One region of the Rhizobium tropici CIAT 899 genome, then DNA from elsewhere that is predicted to be linked to it. Evidence: predicted binding sites of a transcription regulator. Region 1 holds the regulator's gene; each other region holds the start of a gene.

Region 1 (4,700 bases):
TCGATCACCCTGCCGATCGAATTCTCCGAGAAGGTGATCGACCCCGCAGCCAAGCGCGCCACCGATCCGAAGGTTCTGATCGCTGCCAACTACCCGGTACTGGTGCGCGACGCGCTGGTGAAAGCCTTGAGCATCGATCCCGCCAATCGCGCGCTCGTTCGTGCGGCGACGGCGATGGTGTCGGACAGTGCCAGGATCGCGCTGCGCGATAGGGTCATCGCCAATCCCTCGATCATAGGGACGACGCAGAACGTCACCTTCCTTGCCAGTTCCAATATCGATTCAGCCAACAAGGGCCAGATCGATCTGACTGTCGATGAGAAGGATCGTAAGATATCCGACCGCCAGGTCACCTGGATGAAGCAACTCAGCGAAAGCGGTGCGCTCTACAAGGCCTTCAACAGCGGTCTCTTCCTGTCGGGCAACTCGAGCCGGCCCGAAGCCGCCGGGCTCGGCGTCGCTCTGATCGGCTCGTTCTACCTGATGCTGACCGTTCTCGTCCTTGCCTTGCCGGTCGGCGTCGCCGCCTCGATCTATCTGGAGGAGTTCGCACCGAAGAACCGGCTGACGGATTTGATCGAGGTCAACATCAACAATCTCGCGGCTGTCCCATCGATCGTCTACGGCCTGCTGGGTCTCTCGGTCTTCATCAACATGATGGGACTGCCGCGCTCGGCCTCGCTGGTCGGCGGTCTCGTGCTGAGCCTGATGACGCTGCCGATGATCATTATCGCCACACGCTCGGCGCTGCGGGCCGTGCCGCCGTCGATCCGCAGCGCGGCGCTCGGTCTTGGTGCATCGCGCATGCAGATGGTCTTCCATCACGTCCTGCCGCTTGCGATGCCCGGCATTCTGACGGGCACGATCCTCGGGCTTGCGCACGCGCTTGGCGAGACTGCGCCGCTGCTTCTGATCGGCATGGTCGCCTTCGTCGCCAACTATCCGGCATCGCCGCTCGATCCTTCGACGGCGCTGCCGGTGCAGATCTACATGTGGGCGAGCGAAGCCGAGCGGGCCTTTGTCGAAAGGACGTCCGGCGCCATCATCGTGCTTCTCTTCTTCCTCGTCGCGATGAACATCGGCGCCATCCTGCTGCGGCGCCGCTTTGAGCGGCGCTGGTAAGGGAGGGCGCACGAAATGAACATGATGACGGAAGCCGCCAGCGAAAAAGCATTGTCCAGGAAGATGACGACGATCCCCTACAAGATGATCGGCCAGGACGTTTCTGTGTTCTACGGCGACAAGCGGGCGCTCTTCGGCGTCAATCTGAAGATCCGCACCAATACGGTCACGGCTTTGATCGGCCCTTCCGGTTGCGGCAAGTCCACCTTCCTGCGCTGCCTCAACCGCATGAACGATACGATCGAGACCTGCCGGGTCACCGGCAAGATCACGCTCGACGATCAGGATGTCTACGACGACAGCATCGACGTGGTGGAACTGCGCGCCCGCGTCGGCATGGTCTTTCAGAAGCCCAACCCATTTCCGAAGTCCATCTATGAGAACGTCGCCTACGGCCCGCGCATCCATGGCCTGCATCGCTCAAAGGCCGATCTCGAGCATATCGTCGAGACCAGCCTGCAGAAGGCCGGTCTCTGGGGCGAGGTCAAGGATCGGCTCCATGATGCCGGCACGAGCCTGTCCGGCGGCCAGCAGCAGCGTCTGTGCATCGCCCGCGCCGTCGCGGTCAGCCCGGAGGTCATCCTGATGGACGAGCCATGCTCGGCGCTTGATCCGATAGCGACCGCCAAGGTCGAGGATCTCATCCACGAGCTTCGGGAAAACTTCACCATCGTCATCGTGACGCATTCCATGCAGCAGGCAGCCCGCGTCTCGCAGCGTACCGCAATGTTCCATCTCGGCCACCTGGTCGAGGAGAACGACACCGATAAGATGTTCACCAATCCCGACGATTTCCGCACGCAGGATTACATCATGGGCCGTTTTGGTTGATGATGGCAGGCGCGCGGCTCATTTCACACAGTTCACCTTGAGGATAGAAAAATGGTCTCCACTCACATTCTCTCTGCCTACGACGAAGACCTGAAGTTCCTGACGCGCCGCATTGCTGAAATGGGCGGCCTGGCAGAGCAGATGGTTAGCGACAGCGTACGCGCCTTGGTCAACAGCGACGCTGCCCTGGCCCAGAAGGTCATCTCCGACGACGTCGTTCTCGACCATGCCGAGCGCGAAGTCGGAGACAAGGCGATCGTCACCATCGCCCGCCGTCAGCCGATGGCGGCGGACCTGCGTGAAATCATGGGCTCGATCCGCATCGCATCCGATCTCGAGCGCGTCGGCGATCTCGGCAAGAACACTGCAAAGCGCGTCATCGCCGTCCAGGGCACCGGTGTCCCGCGCCGCCTCGCCCGCGGCATCGAGCATCTCTCCGAACTGGCGCTGAGCCAGCTCAAGGAAGTTCTGGATGTCTACGCGACCCGCTCGCCGGACAAAGCCGTATCGATCCGCGAACGCGACGAGGAAATCGACGCCATGTACACCTCGCTCTTTCGCGAGATGCTGACCTACATGATGGAAGATCCGCGCAACATCACCACCTGCACGCATCTTCTTTTCTGCGCCAAGAACATCGAGCGCATCGGCGACCATGCCACCAACATCGCCGAGACGATCTATTACATGGCGACGGGCGCGCAGCCGGAAGGCGAGCGCCCGAAGGACGATACCGCCAATACCGTCGGCGCAGTGACGGAATAATCTGGAAGCGAAGAAAGGAGACCATAGGCGCATGGTTCCGAGAGTTGCTGTTGTAGAAGACGAGGAAGCGCTTAGCGTTCTGCTGCGCTACAATCTTGAGGCCGAAGGCTTCGAGGTGGACACGATCCTCAGAGGCGATGAGGCCGAGCTGCGTCTCCAGGAGCGCATCCCCGATCTCCTGATCCTCGACTGGATGCTCCCCGGCGTATCGGGCATCGAGCTCTGCCGCCGGCTGCGTATGCGGCCGGAGACGGAGCGCCTGCCGATCATCATGCTGACGGCCCGCGGCGAGGAAAGCGAGCGCGTGCGCGGGCTTTCGACCGGCGCGGACGATTATGTCGTCAAGCCGTTCTCGACGCCGGAGCTGATGGCTCGCGTCAAGGCGATGCTGCGGCGCGCCCGCCCGGAGGTTCTCTCCACGGTGCTGCGCTGCGGCGATATCGAGCTGGACCGCGAAACTCATCGCGTCCACCGCAAGAGCCGCGAAGTGCGGCTGGGGCCGACGGAATTCCGCCTGCTTGAGTTCCTGATGTCCTCGCCGGGCCGCGTCTTCTCGCGTTCGCAGCTGCTCGACGGCGTATGGGGTCACGATATCTACGTCGACGAACGCACGGTCGACGTCCATGTCGGCCGCCTGCGCAAGGCGCTCAATTTCTCCAATATGCAGGATGTCATCCGCACCGTTCGCGGCGCGGGCTACTCCATGGAAGCCTGAGCGGGGAGACCCGATCAGGCATCAACATAGCGGCGGAAACAGAAAACGGGCCTCAAGGGCCCGTTTCTTTATCTCAGTCATCAAGCCTCTCAGCCACGCGGCTGGGCCGGTCTACGCCGTTCATGCACCGGCTGGTAGGCCAGGCGCTGATGGTAGGTGCAGTAAGGCGATGAATCTGGGCTCTCGTTGCCGCAGAAATGGAAATCGTCCTTCAGCGGATCGCCGACCGGCCACTTGCAGGTGCGCTCCGTCAGTTCCGTCAGGCCGAGGCGGCGGGAGATCGGAACGACGACGTTCGATGCCGGGCGATATTGGATTTCGTTGACGGAATCGATCTCGATCTCTTCCTTCAGCATGGTTGCGCCCTGCTGGCGGGCAACCACCGTGCGGGTAGCAACGCGCGATCCGTAGGTCGCAGCGCGAGGTGCCGCTGCGCTGCGCTTCGGCGTGCGTGCTGCGGTTGCCGTGCCGCCCGCCTTCGCTCGGCCGGGGAGGTTCAGGCGATGCACCTTGCCGATGACGGCGTTACGGCTCACGCCACCGAGCTGCGCAGCAATCTGGCTGGCGCTCAATCCTTCGGACCATAGCTTTTTCAGCTTCTCGACGCGTTCGTCTGTCCAATTCATGCCCTGTCTCCGCTGTCGCGTTTCCGATGGCAGAATCCCTCACCATTGCCTCGCATGGTATCGAGGCGCGAAACGCTCTAAAATTGTGGTGACTAGTTCCGCCGCATGCAGTCTAGCAATTGGTTTTTAACCTAGTGTGAGGCTGACTCCGTGACAAGAGTCGCGGGAATCTTGAGGAATCGATTTCGAGGTTTTCCCCAACTTGCTGTCCGGGCGTGGCATTTCTGCCATAGGCGCCGCCCGGCGCATCTCTTTTGCCGGCAAGTGTTTTCTCGCACCTGCTAAAACGGCAGTTTTGTTGACATCGCGGTGCAAAACATCAATAGTGCCCGAGCCGCCGCAAGGCGGCATTTTTGATTTTTTCGGACCCGTTTCATCAAATGGAAGCGATCGGTCCTTAAAGTTGTGATCAGGAGATAGGGCCATGGCCGAGACCACGCCGCTTTACGACACCTACTTGCGCGCTCCGCTGCGGTTCGAGCGAGGCGAGGGCGTCTGGCTGGTCACTGAGAATGGCGAACGCTACCTCGATTTCGCAGCCGGCGTCGCGGTCAATTCGCTCGGTCATGCTCATCCCCATCTTGTCGCCGAACTGAAGGCGCAGGCCGACAAGGTCTGGCACCTGTCCAACCTCTATGAGG
Region 2 (4,700 bases), on a different replicon from region 1:
AAAGAGAGGATGGCGATGACGAGCGCCAGGAAGCTCATCCACATCCAGAGCGGCTTTCCCAGCCACTCGACGAAGAGCAAAGACGTTTCCATGACGGAGAACCCCTGTCGGCGCGGTGTCGGAAACGGTCCGACATCGCAAGAGCGCCGACGGCTCTCACCAGAGGGGCCCGGACCAGCGGGTTGGCCAATAGCTGGGAAGCGATTGTTTGCCTTTCAAGAGGCTTGCGCGCATTTTGCGGGAGAGCAGCAACATCATTTGCCCGTCTCAACCGTGGCGCGACCGATGTGAATGCCGTAAACGCTTGCTCTCTCCTGGGCGACGAAATCCGCCAGGGCAGGGGGAATTTCGACGTGACCGCTGTGCCGCCCGAGGATGTGGAATCCTTTTGGAAGACAGGTTGCGATGCGGTCGATTATCTTCTCATAATCGACAACAAGCATCTCCCGTCCCGCCATGAGGCTGAAAAGCTCCGCGTCGGCGATAACGTGCTCATTTTCGCAAAACCAGTAGGAGGAGATCGTCAGGTCGGGAAGATAGCCGATCGGTGCCGGCAGGTTTCGTTGCTCGAACTGGAAACGCCCAGGCAGTCCGGCAGCCGATATCAGTTCCCGGGCGAGAGAAAGCTGATGTTCGGATATGTCCAGACCGTGAAGCTGGAGCTCGGGATTGCCGGCGAGATAGGCAAAGGCAAGGCTGAAAGCGCCGGAGCCACAGCCGAGGTCACATACTCTTCTATACTTGTGAACAGTTGCTCGAAGGCTGGTGAGCGCCTGCAGGCATTTCAGAGAGTTGCGCATCCCGAATGCACGCATAAAGGCATCGGCGGCGCGGCTATAGTCGAATATCTCTATCTGGCGCCTGCTTTCGACGGCATTGCGCAAGGCGATGGAATCGTTGCTGGGATGATACAGATGATTGCATCTGAGCAGGACTTCGGCAAATTCTTCGAAATGCCGCGTCTGTACATCCGTGGTCATGCAAGCCGATCCTCGCCAAGGAGATTGTCTTGGTATGATTGGAAAGGCTGTATGCGCAGAAAGCAACCCCTCAAAACTTGCCCTTGACGCTCGACAGGGCACAGCCGCGTAGTGGTGACCGCCAAGCGCCTTCGCCATATCAGCCGTGCGGCAAATGAACCGGAAATCCCTCAAAGGTCTTGAGGGTATCGAGGACGATCGCCGTCTTCACGTGCTGGACCGATTCATGCGGAAGCAGCACGTCGTTGACGAAACGGGAGAGATCGGTAAGCCCGCGGGTGGCGACCTTCAGGTGATAGTCCATTTCGCCCGTCAAAGCATAGGCTTCCAGCACCTCGGGCAGACCGTTGATGAGCTGCGAAAAACGGCGGGCGTTGTCCCTGTTGTGAGTGGCAAGCGTCACAGAAATGACCACGAGCATATCCAGCCCCAACCTCTGCCGGTCGAGATTGGCCTGGTAGCTGCGAATATAGCCCTCCGCCTCCAGCCGTGTGCGGCGGCGCGAGCATTGCGAAGGGGATAGTGCGATGCGTTCGCCCAGCTCGTTGTTCGTCAGTCTGCCGTCTTTCTGAAGCTCCTCTAGCAGGCGCAGATCCAGTTTATCGAGCTGTTCTTCCATTGCGAAAAATCCTCAAAATCCTCACGAAACGTGCGTAATATTTGCCCTTGCGGTTAAGATAGCAAGTTTTCACTCACTGCGATCAGCATAGCTTGCATGGTAATGGATTGCGGATGACGACGAATTGACGGGACCGTTTGCGTGATTGCGCAGCATTTTAGATGCGGCACATACAATCAGGATTGCTTATCTGTTTCTGTTTTGGAATTAGCGGTTGCCGAAAGTCGACCCATTTTTACATGATTGTCATCTGGCTTTTATATGTGGGGAGCGGGAAGCAACCAAACGCAGGGGGTATAAATGCGTAAACTTCTTCTCGCCATGATGTCTGCGACCGTAATGTCCGGCGCAGCCCATGCAGCGACAGTCTATCCGTTGGACCGGGCAACGGTACTCGCCGGCTCTCCGTTCGATTTCAAAGTGGAATTCAGCCAGGTCGTGAAGCCGGAAGACGTGAAAGTCACGGTCAACGGCGAAAGCTACGACGCGGTTTTCGGCAAGGCGGCCGATTTCGTCGCCGAGGAGAAGGGTGCTGAGGACAAGGTTCTCGGATCTGCGCTGATCCTGCGTGGCGTCAAGCTCGCAAAGCCCGGCCAGTACAAGGTCGAGGTTTCGGCCGGCGACGAGAAGAAATCCGTCAACTGGGATGTTTATGGCACTTCGGCGGCGCCGAAAGCCAAGAACATCATCTTCCTGCTCGGCGATGGTCTCTCGGTTGCGCATCGCACCGGCGCCCGCCTCATGTCCAAGGGCATGACCGAAGGCAAGGCCAATGGCCGCCTCGCCATGGACGACATCCCGCCGGTTGCCTTCATCGGCACGTCCTCGACCTCGGCGATTGCCACCGACAGTGCCAACACCATGTCGGCCTATATGACCGGGCACAAGTCGGCCGTGAACGCCCTCGGCGTCTATGCCGACCGCACGCCGGCAAGCCTCGACGATCCCAAGGTCGAAACCATCGGCGAGGCCCTGCGCCGCACCGGCAAGAAGTCGCTTGGCATCGTCACCACGGCCGAAGTCGAGGATGCGACGCCGGCAGCGCTCGTCTCCCATACCCGCAAGCGTGGCGACAAGGCCGATATCGTCGGCATGATGTATGACGTCAAGCCGGATGTCCTGCTCGGCGGCGGCTCGGCCTATTTCCTGGCGAAAAGCGTGCCCGGTTCCAAGCGCAAGGACGACAAGGATTATATCGCGCTCTTCAAGGATGCCGGCTATGCCGTTGCGACCGACAAGAACGAATTGGCGGCTGCCGCCGGCTCTAACCAGGACAGGCTGCTCGGCCTGTTCCACACCGGCAATCTAGACGTCGCGCTCGATCGTGAGTTCCTCAAGAAGGGCACTGTCGACAAGTTCCCGAACCAGCCTGGCCTCGTCGATATGACCAAGGTCGCGCTCGGCAAGCTTTCCAAGAACCCGGACGGCTTCTTCCTGATGGTCGAGGGTGCCTCCATCGACAAGATGAGCCATCCGCTCGATTGGGATCGCGCTCTGGTCGATACGATCGAGTTCGACAAGGCCGTTGCCGTCGCCCGCGAGTTCCAGGCCAAGAACCCGGATACGCTTGTTGTCGTCACCGGCGACCATACCCATGGCGTCTCGATCATCGGCACTGTCGACGATAACAAGCCGGGCACGGAAATGCGCGAGAAGGTCGGCACCTATGCGGCGGCCGGCTTCCCGAACTATGAGGACAAGGATGGCGACGGCTATCCGGACCGCGTCGATGTTTCGCGTCGCCTGTTCATGGCCGCCAATAACGGCCCGGACCACTATGAAACCTTCCGTCCGAAGCTCGACGGCCCTTTCGTTCCGGCTGTTCAAAACGAGAAGAAGGAATACGTCGCCAATGAAGCCTACAAGGATGTGCCCGGTGCCGTCTTTGTGCAGGGCAACCTTCCGAAGGACGAGGACAGCGGTGTCCACGCCGTCGACGATGTCGTGCTCCAGGCGGCAGGTCCAGGTGCCGAAGGCTTCCGTGGTTACATGGAACAGAGCGATGTCTACCGCGTGCTGGCCGATACTTTCGCGCTTGGCACCGAAAAGATGTAAGTCCTGACAGGCCATGTGAATAGGGCAGGCGGTGTCGAAGCCGCCTGTTTTCTCCATTTTATGAGGGTACGCGATGTCGAAGCACCAGATCGCCACCATCAATCGTCGAGACTTTCTGGCGGCCGCCGCAGCCTTGCCTGTCATGGGCATTGCGGTACGTGCCAATGCCTCGGAGAAACTAGGCTTCGGCGAGCTCTACAAGAGTTTCGGTCCGCTCGGGCTCGAATTCTCCGACAAGGTGAAGCAACTGAGCGGCAAGGACGTTGCCATCAATGGCTTCATGGCACCGCCCTTGAAGGCGGAGGCGGCCTTCTTCGTGCTCACGGAAATCCCGATGTCGCTTTGCCCCTTCTGCTCTTCCGATGCCGACTGGCCCGACAATATCCTGGTCGTCTATCTCTCGTCCAAACAGACATTCGTGCAGTACAACGCGCCGATCATGGCGCGCGGCGTGCTGGAGTTCGGTTCGTGGACCGATCCCGAAACCGGTTTTATCAGCCAGCTGCGTCTCAGGGACGCCTCGTTCAGGACTGTCTGATCCTCATGCTCGCTCTCGATGTTTCCGGCCTGAGGATGCAGTTCCCCGGCCTTGCCGCACCGGTTCTCTCCGTCGACCGCTTCCATCTGCCAGCGGGCGGCCGGCTTGCGATCACGGGTGCCTCCGGCTCAGGCAAGAGCACCTTCGTCAATGCGATTACCGGGCTGGAAGACGTCAGAGATGGCAGCGTGTCTTGGAGCGGAACGGAAATCACGCGCCTTTCCGCCGGCCGGCGCGACGCCTTTCGCGCCCGCAATATCGGCCTCGTCATGCAGGATTTTCATCTGTTTCCCGGCCTGTCCGCCTTCGAGAACGTCGTGTTGCCGATCAGGTTGACACGGCGCCTTGCGGTCAACGAACGGGAGCGAGCGCTTTATCTGCTGGCGGTGACCGGTATCGCTCGACCGCAGCAAAAGATTGAAACCCTGTCGCGCGGCGAAATGCAGCGTGTTGCCGTTGCCCGCGCGCTGCTGTCGCGTCCGGGCGTCATCGTCGCCGACGAGCCGAC
Region 3 (4,700 bases), 360 kb from region 1:
GCCATTGGCGCCGTTCGGGCTCGGCAGGTCAAAGAGCGCGCGATAGACGTCGTTCCAATCCTTGGGAATGAGCCAGCTCAGGAAATCGAAGAGATGCGGCAGGCGGTCGAAGAAATGCCCGGCGTTGTTTTCGTCGGCGAAACGCACGGAGCCGACGAAGGCGACGAGCAGGATCACGAGGCCGATACCGGTGTAGAGGCGGCGCTTGGCCACCATCTTGCTCCAGGCGTCGCCGATCTCCTTGGCGCTCTGCGGCGCGCTTTGCATGTTCGGGTGCGTATCGGCGATCGTCATGAAATCCTGCCCTTGTGAATCGCAAAGGGGTGTGAATAGCAAAAGGGCGGCCGTTGCCGGCCGCCCCATTATCGGGATGTGGATCAGCCGCCGATGGCAGCCTTACGAACTTCGATAACGGCGTTGTAGAAATCCGGGGTAACCTTGACGTAGCCCTTGAAGTCGCCGCCTTCGATGGCGTTGAAGCACTTGGCGTCGGTGGTCGGCAGCTTCAGGAAGAAGTCGGCCAGCTTGGTCTGCCATTCGGTGCCGAGAGCGTTGCGAACGACGAGCGGGCCGTTCGGGATCAGCGGCGAACGCCAGACTTCGACGAGCTTGTTCGGGTCGACGGTGCCCTTGTCGACAGCCTTACGGAAGGTGCCGGAGGTGAAGCCGTCCTTGAAATTGCCGATGCCCGAGGAATCGTCGACAGCAACGTCGACCTTGCCGTCGTAGGCGGCGAGCAGGTTGTTCTCATGGCCGCCGTTGAACTGGGTCGAGGCGAAGAACTTGTCGTTCGGGGCGCCGGTGGTCTTCGGAATCTGCGTCAGCGGAACGAGGTAGCCCGACGTGGAGTCCGGATCGGCATAGCCGAGCTTCTTGCCCTTGGCGTCGGCGATCGTCTTGATGCCGGAGGACTTGAGAGCGAGGCCGATCGAATAGTAGCCGGTCGCACCGTCGGTCTGCTGTGTGGTCAGAATCGGGGTAACGGCCTTCGGGTCCTTGATGGCGACGGCTGCGTAGCCGGAAGCGCCGAGTTCTGCGAAATCGAGCGTGCCGCCGAGCAGGCCCTGGATAACGCCGTTATAGTCGGCAGCCGGGAACAGCGAAACCTTTTCGAAGCCGAATTCCTTCTTCAGGTGGTCGGAAAGGCAGGCGTAGTTGCGCAGGCGGTCGGCTTCGTTTTCGCCGCCGAGAATGCCGACGCGGAATTCCTTGAGATCTGCGGCGTTGGCGGCAGCGCCGACTGCGAGCGCAACAAGCGCCGTAGCGGCAAAGAGTGCTTTCTTCAACATGGGTTCGTCTCCTGATTAACCGGTGTCCCCGGATGTCTTCGGTCTGATAGAAGAAATGCGCCCTTGACGCGGGCCTTCGATCCCGGCTGTCCCTCTCAGAGACCGGCCAGTGCCAGCGGTTGCGGGCCGGCAGATTCAGTCGCCAAGGCTTGGGCGGCCGGATCGGCGATGTTGATGGATGTCGACGTCATGGTCTCGTCGATCCCGGCGCCGTCCTTGTCGGTGCCGTAGATTTCCTTGACGGCGGCTGCCGTCAGATCGGTCGGCTTGCCGTCGAAGACGACCTTGCCGGCTGCCATGCCGACGATGCGTTCGCAATAATTGCGCGCCGTATCCAGCGTATGCAGGTTGGTGATGACGGTGATGCCTTCGCGCTCGTTGATATCCCGCAGCGCATCCATGACGATCTTGGCATTCAGGGGGTCGAGCGAGGCGATCGGCTCGTCGGCCAGCATCATCTTCGGCTGCTGCATCAGGGCGCGGCAAATGGCGACGCGCTGCTGCTGGCCACCGGAAAGCGTGCCGGCCATCTGCAGGGCCGTCTGCTCGATACCGAGGCGCTCGAGTGCCGCGATGGCTTCGATGCGCTCCTCGCGGGAAAAGACGGACAGGAGGCTCAGCACGGTCGAGCGCTGGTTCAAGCGGCCGAGCATGACGTTGGTGAGCACGTCGAGGCGAGGAACCAGGTTGAACTGCTGGAAGATCATGGCGCAATCGCGCTGCCAGCTGCGCAGCGCACGGCCGCTGAGCTTGGAGACTTCGACGCCGGAGAAATGGATGGAGCCGGAACTCGGATCGGCGAGACGATTGATCATGCGCAGCAAAGTCGACTTGCCGGCACCGGATCGGCCGATGACGCCGACCATCTGTCCCTGCGGTATGTCCAAAGTCACGGAATCGACAGCGAGCTTGTTTCCAAACCGTCGCGAGACATTCCTGAGTTCGAACATAGTGCTTCCCTTTCGCGGCTGCCGGGCTGCAGAAATTTCAGCGGTACCGGTGCTAAGAATGGGCGCATGCCCCTGCCTCGAAGGGAGTTTCGACGGGGTCGGCGCCAATCACAAGGCAACCGATTAGTCCCGCTTCATGAAGCTCCGATGTCAGTTTTATGTAACTGCTGTTACAATTCCCGTCGTTTTCGCAAGATTAGCCGGCTGAGAGCTTTCCGTTATGTTTAGCCGTCAAACATGCCGGTCGGCAGGCCGTCCATGCTGAAGCTATTCTTCTCGCGCCGATATTCTTCAATGCCTTCAGGACCCTTGGCTTTTGCCCATTGGTCGAGGCTCGGCCTCTCGCCTTCATAGGAGAAGAGCGGCACGCCGAAACCGCAGGACGTCTGTACGAGATCGAAGTCCAGCCATACGATCTGCCGTGCGCCGAGAGGCTCTTCGCCCGCATAGTGTTCGTGCAGCAATTCCCGATATTCGGGTGCCGAGCGATGGATGATCCGGCCGCGGCCATAGAGGCGCAGGATCATCGGCGGCCCTTCGACGGCGCAGAACATAATCGTCAGCCGCCCGTCGGCCTTCATGTGGGCCGATGTTTCGTTACCGCTGCCGGTCCGGTCGAGATAGATGGCCGTGTTTGGAGAGATGATGCGCAGGCACAGCGTTTCGCGCGGCGAAACATTGACCCGGGACTCCGATGTCGCCGATGCCGTGAAGAAGATGTGCTGCCGCGCGATGAAATCGCGCAGCCTGTCGTCGATGCTGGAAAATTGCTTTGCCATGGAAACTCCTCTAGATCCCGTCCTCGCACGGATCATCTGAAAGCTGAATCACTCGTCAACGCCTTGCAAGCTTGGTTTGGGTGGGAACAGTTCTCAGGCGTCGTAGCGATCCAAAAACTCTTCCGCAGACAGGGCGCGGAAATCGGCAAGTGCCGTGCGCAGGCGGTCGTGATCCCAATCCCACCAGGCAAGCCTATCCATGCGCGCACCGACTTTGGCGGTGAAGCGTTCGCGGATCAGCTTGGCCGGCACGCCGCCGACGATCGTGTAGGGCGCGACATCTTTGGAAACGACCGCGCCTGCCCCGATGACGGCACCATTGCCGACCGCCACACCCGGCAGGATGGTGGCGCCATGGCCGATCCAGACGTCATGGCCGATGACGACGCGATGGTCGCGCCGCCAGGTGAAGAAGTCGCTCTCCATATCGGCGTCAGGCCAGTAGTCGGCGGCGCGGTAGGTGAAATGGTGCAGCGTGGCGCGCCATGTCGGATGATTGGTGGCGTTGATGCGCACGGCGGCGGCGATGTTGACGAACTTGCCGATCGTCGCGCACCAGACCGCACCATCCTGCATGATGTAGGAATAATCGCCGATCTCGACCTCGTCGATGCGGCAGCGGTCGGAGACCTCGGTGTAGCGGCCGAGCGTCGAATTGTTGACGCTCGCGGATGGGCTGATGTAGGGCGTCTCGCCCAATTTTCGGCTCATGCGGCGGCCTTCCGCGGCGAGAATTGCGAGACGTCGAGAATGCGGCTGCCGACGGCCTCGCGCACCTCTTCGTCATGGAAGATGCCGAGAAGAGCGACGCCGGCTTCCTTCTTCTGTTCGATCATGTCGACGACGACGGCCCGGTTGCGGGCATCGAGCGACGCCGTTGGTTCGTCGAGCAGCAGGATGGCGTGGTCGGTGATGAAGCCGCGGGCGATGTTGACACGCTGCTGCTCGCCGCCGGAGAAGGTGGCAGGCGGCAGCTCCCAGAGTTCCTTCGGCAAGTTCAGTTGTGCGAGCAGTTCTGCGGCCCTGTCGCGGGCCTCGCTCACGGTCACGCCACGGCTGAGCAGCGGCTCGGCAACCACATCGATGGCGGCAACGCGCGGCACGGTGCGCAGGAACTGGCTGACATAGCCCATGGTCTGGCGGCGGACGTCGAGCACGGTGCGCGGATCGGCGGTGGCGAGATCGACGATCCTGTCCCGGTGAGTGACAAGGATCTGGCCGCTGTCGACGGCATAATTGCCATAGATCATCTTCAGCAGCGAACTCTTGCCGATGCCGGACGGACCGCCAAGCACGACGCATTCGCCAGCGGCGACGGAGAAGGAGACATCGGTGACGACAGGCAGGCGAATGCCGTCGCGCAGATGCATGGTGAAGCTTTTGAAGACTTCGGAAACGACGAGTGGGGTTGCCATGTTTGTTCCTCAGACCTGCAGGATCGAAGAGACCAGCAGTTGGGTATAGGGTTCGCGCGGGTCGTCGAGCACGCGGTCGGTCAAACCGTGTTCGATCACCTGTCCGTCCTTCATCACCATCATGCGATGCGACAGGAGGCGGGCGACCGCGAGATCGTGCGTGACGATGATGGCCGACAGGCCGAGATCGTTGACGAGGCCACGCACGAGGTCGAGCAGACGGGCCTGCACGGACACGTCGAGGCCGCCGGTCGGTTCGTCCATGAA
Region 4 (4,700 bases), 390 kb from region 1:
GGATTGCCCGCGCCAGTCGCCATAATCGCATTCGCGCAAGGCAACGTCCGGGATAGCATCGAGACCGAGGACGGCGGCGGTCTGGCGGGCGCGCAAAGCCGGGCTGGCCCAGACCCGGTCGATTGCCCCGAGCCCGAAGGACAAGGATTGAGCCTGCTGAGCCGCCTTCGCCTCCAAGGGTTCGTCATCCGGAAAGCAGCCGTTCCGATGGGCTCGCGTCGCCCCATGACAAATCCAGCTCAAACGCGTTTTCATGAAACTCCTCTATTTCCATCCCCTGGCGCGCTCTTGTCGCGATTTCACATCGCTGTGGCGCTTGATTGACAATCATATTTGCAGATAGCTATAAACTTGCACTTGCGGGTGTGGAAGCCGGTGGAATCCCGGCGCGGTCGCGCCACTGTAATCGATGACGGAAACTTCGCCCTCGAGAGCCAGACCCTTCCCGCAAGAACCCTTCCGCAAATGGAACGCGCTTTTCTTAACGAGGGAAATACAATGTCCGACACCACTTTTGCCCCATCCGCAGTTCCGCAGCCGATCCCGCTCGGCCAAATCCTGCCCTGGGCCATTTTCGCCGGCCTTCTGATGCTGCTCGCGATCTATTTCATCGGCGCAGAAGAAGGCGCGACCTCGCTCATCTCGGGCATGTATGTGCACGAGTTCGTGCATGACGCCCGTCACCTGCTCGGCTTCCCCTGCCACTAAGGGGTCAAGCACATGGTTGGACGTCTTTTGCTCCGCGGCATGATCGTCGGGGCCTTTGCCGGTATTTTCGTTTTTGCCTTCGCCCACATCTTCGGCGAACCGCTGGTCGACTGGGCCATCGGCTTTGAGGAAAAGGCCGCGCAGGCAGCCGGCGAAGCGCCGGAACCGGAAATCGTCAGCCGCGCCACGCAGGCTGGCATCGGCCTTTTCACGGGCAGCGTGATCTTTTCGACCGCAATAGGCGGATTGTTCGCGCTGGTCTTCTCGTTCGTCTACGGCCGCATCAGCCCCTTGGGTGCGCGCGGCACGGCGGCGTTGCTCGCGCTCGCCGCTTTCGTGACGATTTCTCTCGTGCCCGACATCAAATATCCGGCGAACCCGCCGGCCGTCGGCAATCCTGAGACGATCGGAGCGAGAACAGAACTGTTCTTCATCATGATCGTTGCCTCCATCGTCGGCATGATTGTCGCGGTGGGCTTCGCACGCAGGCTGGCGGTGCGTTATGGTTCCTGGAACGGTGCGATCATTGCCGGCATCGGCTACATCGTCTTCATCGCGCTGATCCAATATCTGCTTCCCTCAATCAATGAAGTGCCCGAGCAATTCTCGGCCGTCGTCCTCTGGCGCTTCCGCATCACTTCGCTCGGCATGCATGCCATTCTCTGGACGACGCTCGGCCTTGCCTTTGGAGCCTGGGCAGAACGCCAGCTCCCCCAGACAAGCTACCGCAATGCCGGCCTGCGCCGGGCCTAGCGTGATAAGTAGATCGCATCCCGCGCATGGCAACATGCGCGGGGCACGCCAACATCCAGGTGCCATCCTGCTTGCAATCTTTCTCATGCTGTCGGGCTGGCCGGTTTCGGTTGCGGCGCATGGCGGTTCCTCCGGCAGCCAGGCTGGCATCCCGATTCCCAGTCTTACCCATGGCGAGATGGCAGTGATCGCTCCCTATTACGGGCGGATCATCTCGATTGCCGAGAGCGTATCGGATACCGACGAAACCTTCCGCCGTCTCTTGAACTTCGCGCAGATCCAGCGCGCTTATTGCCTATGGGGCCTGATGCCGGGCAGCGTCAGCGACGAGGAAAGCCCGTTCAACGAATGCTCCCACGCCTACCTCGCCGCAGCGAAGGCGGTGCTGCTGCAGATGCGCGTCATGAAAGTGGAGAAGGCATCGGTCGACGATCTCGTCTCCGACATCGACACGGAACTTGTGCGCAACAGCCTCTCGCTCATCCTGTGCAAATTCAGCGGCGAGAGCTTCAATACGGCCGATCTCATCCGGCCAAGGCTTGCCGATATCGTGATTCATAGGAAAAGCCTTGCTGTGATCTTGTCGGCCGGCCTACTCGTTCTTGCGGGACTCTGGTTCGGAGCGCGCGCGTTTCGGCCGCAAGCTCAGCCTTAAGAACCGTTCTATCTTTTTGTTTTTTCGCGATTCCGGACGCAGAACCGCTGCGCATTTATCGGAACTGCCCTCAACAAGACACCGCCGCAAGATGCGGCGGTGCTTCTGATCTTACCAGTAGTGCGGACGATCGCGCCAGCGGCCGTCGCCCCAGCCATCGCGATGATGGCGATGGCCGTGCCAGCCCCATGGCGGCGGCGGTGGCGGCCTGTAGTAACCCCAGCGCCGGGGCGGCGGACCCCAGCGATTGGGGCGGCATTCGCCCCAGCGCGTCAGGTGCCAGCCACGGCCGCAGGCATAGTCAACTTTCACAATCGGCACTGAGGCCGTTGACCCAACGGCCGGGATAGGCATTGCCTCTGCCGAAGATACAACCAGGCTGCCGAACAAGGCAGCAATGGCAATCACGGACGATCTCATATTAATGGCCCTCTATCCAAGTCCCTTACATGGGGGATTTAACCCCCGAAGGTATGAACGCCGGCTGAACCGAAAATGGCCTTTTGGCGGCAAAATCAAGATCAGCCCGAGAACCTGCCGGCAGTCGAACGGGCCAGGCACTGCCGCATTTGCAGTTCGCCGCAGCCTGTTCCCGCGTCACGAGAGTTTCATGAACGAGGCTTACACCGGCAATATCCATTGCAATAAGGGAGTTCGGGATGGTCGACCTCGTTTCAAACAATGCGGAAGGCGGCAATGCCGACCATCCGATTCATGGCGCAGGCAGCTCGGCAAAATGGTTTCTGCCACTCTTCGGCATCGTCGTCCTGGCCGGCCTCGTCTACGTCGCCTACGCTCTCGGCAGCGATCTTGCAGAGGCCGCCGCAGTTCCGTGGATATTGCTCGGGCTGGCGCTGCTGATCGCGCTCGGCTTCGAATTCGTCAACGGCTTCCATGACACGGCCAACGCCGTTGCCACCGTCATCTACACGCGCTCGCTGCCAGCGGAGTTCGCCGTCATCTGGTCGGGCTTCTTCAACTTCCTCGGTGTTTTGACGTCTTCCGGCGCCGTCGCCTTCGGCATCCTGGCGCTGCTTCCGGTCGAGCTCATCCTGCAGGTCGGCTCCGGCTCCGGTCTCGCGATGGTCTTCGCCCTGTTGACCGCCGCCATCATCTGGAATCTCGGCACCTGGTATCTCGGCCTGCCGGCCTCGAGCTCACATACACTTGTCGGCTCGATCATCGGCGTCGGCCTCGCCAACCAGTTCCTGGCACCCGCCGGTTCCGCCACCAGCGGTGTCGACTGGTCGCAGGCAAGCAGCGTCGGCATGTCACTGTTGCTCTCGCCGATCATCGGCTTTGCCGCAGCTGCAATATTGCTGCTGGTCGCCAAGGTGCTGATCCGCAATAAGGAGCTTTATGAGGCGCCGAAGGGCAACACGCCGCCTCCGCTCTGGATCCGCGGCCTGCTGATCTTCACCTGCACCGGCGTCAGCTTCGCCCATGGCTCGAATGACGGCCAGAAGGGCATGGGTCTGATCATGCTCATCCTCATCGGCCTCGTACCGACTGCCTTCGCGCTGAATAAGACGCCCGACGTGAACTATCTCGAAGCCTATAAAGCCGCCTCGACGCAAGTCGAGACGGTACTCGGCAAATATGTGAAGCCGGGCGTTGCCGCACCGGCCGATCCGAAGGCCACCGTCAGCAGCGCCGTCAAGACCAAGACCTGGACGGACGCGACGACGCCGGCTCTCCAAGCATATATTCATGCCACGAGCGCCGAGATCGCGGCCTATCCAAGCGTCGAGAAGCTGCCGAACGGGCTCGTCGGCAACGTCCGTAACGATATCTATCTGATCGGTGAATCGCTGAAATTGATCGACAAGCAGAAGCTGCTACCGATGAGCGCCGAGGACCTGAAGGCCGTGACCAACTATCACGCCGCCGTCGATCACGCGACCAAGTTCATCCCGCTCTGGGTGAAGGTTGCCGTGGCGCTGGCGCTCGGCCTTGGCACCATGGTCGGCTGGAAACGCATCGTCGTCACCGTCGGCGAAAAGATCGGCAAGACGCACCTGACCTACGGCCAGGGTGCTGCCGCCGAAGTCGTCGCCATGCTGACCATCGGTGCTGCCGACCATCTCGGCCTGCCGGTGTCGACTACGCACGTCCTGTCCTCCGGCGTCGCCGGCACCATGGCGGCAAACGGTTCCGGCCTGCAGTGGTCGACGGTGCGCAACATGCTGATGGCCTGGATCCTGACGCTGCCAGCTTCGATCACACTGGCCTTCGTGCTGTTCATCGTGCTGCGCCAGGTCTTCTGACCGATGGCGGAGACTATTCCCAAAGACGATGGCGCCCTGACGAGGGCGCCATTTTGTTTGCAGCATTGCGCGGACGAATTCTCACAATGCGCACAAGCGGCGCCAGTCAAGCGCGTGCGAAACGCCTGTTCCGAAATTGCTCAGTCGACGGTTTCCCTCTTGTTGCCGTTCGCACCGAGGCCGGAAATCTTGGCAAGCTCCGAACGACGATTGGCATAATTCTGCGCCACCATCGGGTAGTTGGGGGCAAGCCCCCACTTCTGCCTGTACTCCTCGGGCGTCATGCCATAATGCACGCGCAAATGACGCTTCAGCGT

The links. The regulator PhoB, encoded in region 1, activates phosphate uptake and scavenging genes when phosphate is short. The targets are predictions, from matches to a motif close to TGTCATNNANCTGTCAT.
Region 2: the regulator PhoB is predicted to act here: its motif matches at 1,844-1,860, upstream of RTCIAT899_RS29650 (alkaline phosphatase).
Region 3: the regulator PhoB is predicted to act here: its motif matches at 2,376-2,392, upstream of phnC (phosphonate ABC transporter ATP-binding protein).
Region 4: the regulator PhoB is predicted to act here: its motif matches at 2,712-2,728, upstream of RTCIAT899_RS00895 (inorganic phosphate transporter).

Annotation. Positions count from the first base shown of each region.
Region 1 covers NC_020059.1:579,582-584,281, forward strand. Annotated here, with positions in the region: gene pstA (phosphate ABC transporter permease PstA) at 1-1,122, shown strand, start outside; gene pstB (phosphate ABC transporter ATP-binding protein PstB) at 1,138-1,953, shown strand; gene phoU (phosphate signaling complex protein PhoU) at 2,005-2,718, shown strand; gene phoB (phosphate regulon transcriptional regulator PhoB) at 2,750-3,433, shown strand; gene RTCIAT899_RS02860 (GcrA family cell cycle regulator) at 3,523-4,059, opposite strand; gene RTCIAT899_RS02865 (aspartate aminotransferase family protein) at 4,484-4,700, shown strand, end outside.
Region 2 covers NC_020062.1:1,650,279-1,654,978, reverse strand. Annotated here, with positions in the region: gene RTCIAT899_RS29665 (TerC family protein) at 1-92, opposite strand, end outside; gene RTCIAT899_RS29660 (SAM-dependent methyltransferase) at 255-980, opposite strand; gene RTCIAT899_RS29655 (Lrp/AsnC family transcriptional regulator) at 1,120-1,599, opposite strand; gene RTCIAT899_RS29650 (alkaline phosphatase) at 1,900-3,654, shown strand; gene RTCIAT899_RS29645 (hypothetical protein) at 3,728-4,192, shown strand; gene RTCIAT899_RS29640 (ABC transporter ATP-binding protein) at 4,198-4,700, shown strand, end outside.
Region 3 covers NC_020059.1:218,618-223,317, forward strand. Annotated here, with positions in the region: gene phnE (phosphonate ABC transporter, permease protein PhnE) at 1-294, opposite strand, end outside; gene phnD (phosphonate ABC transporter substrate-binding protein) at 378-1,289, opposite strand; gene phnC (phosphonate ABC transporter ATP-binding protein) at 1,385-2,239, opposite strand; gene RTCIAT899_RS01040 (pyridoxamine 5'-phosphate oxidase family protein) at 2,464-3,018, opposite strand; gene RTCIAT899_RS01045 (DapH/DapD/GlmU-related protein) at 3,112-3,729, opposite strand; gene phnL (phosphonate C-P lyase system protein PhnL) at 3,726-4,433, opposite strand; gene phnK (phosphonate C-P lyase system protein PhnK) at 4,443-4,700, opposite strand, start outside.
Region 4 covers NC_020059.1:187,149-191,848, reverse strand. Annotated here, with positions in the region: gene RTCIAT899_RS00920 (histidine phosphatase family protein) at 1-255, opposite strand, end outside; gene RTCIAT899_RS00915 (CbtB domain-containing protein) at 499-708, shown strand; gene RTCIAT899_RS00910 (CbtA family protein) at 721-1,461, shown strand; gene RTCIAT899_RS00905 (hypothetical protein) at 1,496-2,116, shown strand; gene RTCIAT899_RS00900 (GCG_CRPN prefix-to-repeats domain-containing protein) at 2,228-2,536, opposite strand; gene RTCIAT899_RS00895 (inorganic phosphate transporter) at 2,776-4,383, shown strand; gene RTCIAT899_RS00890 (Ros/MucR family transcriptional regulator) at 4,524-4,700, opposite strand, start outside.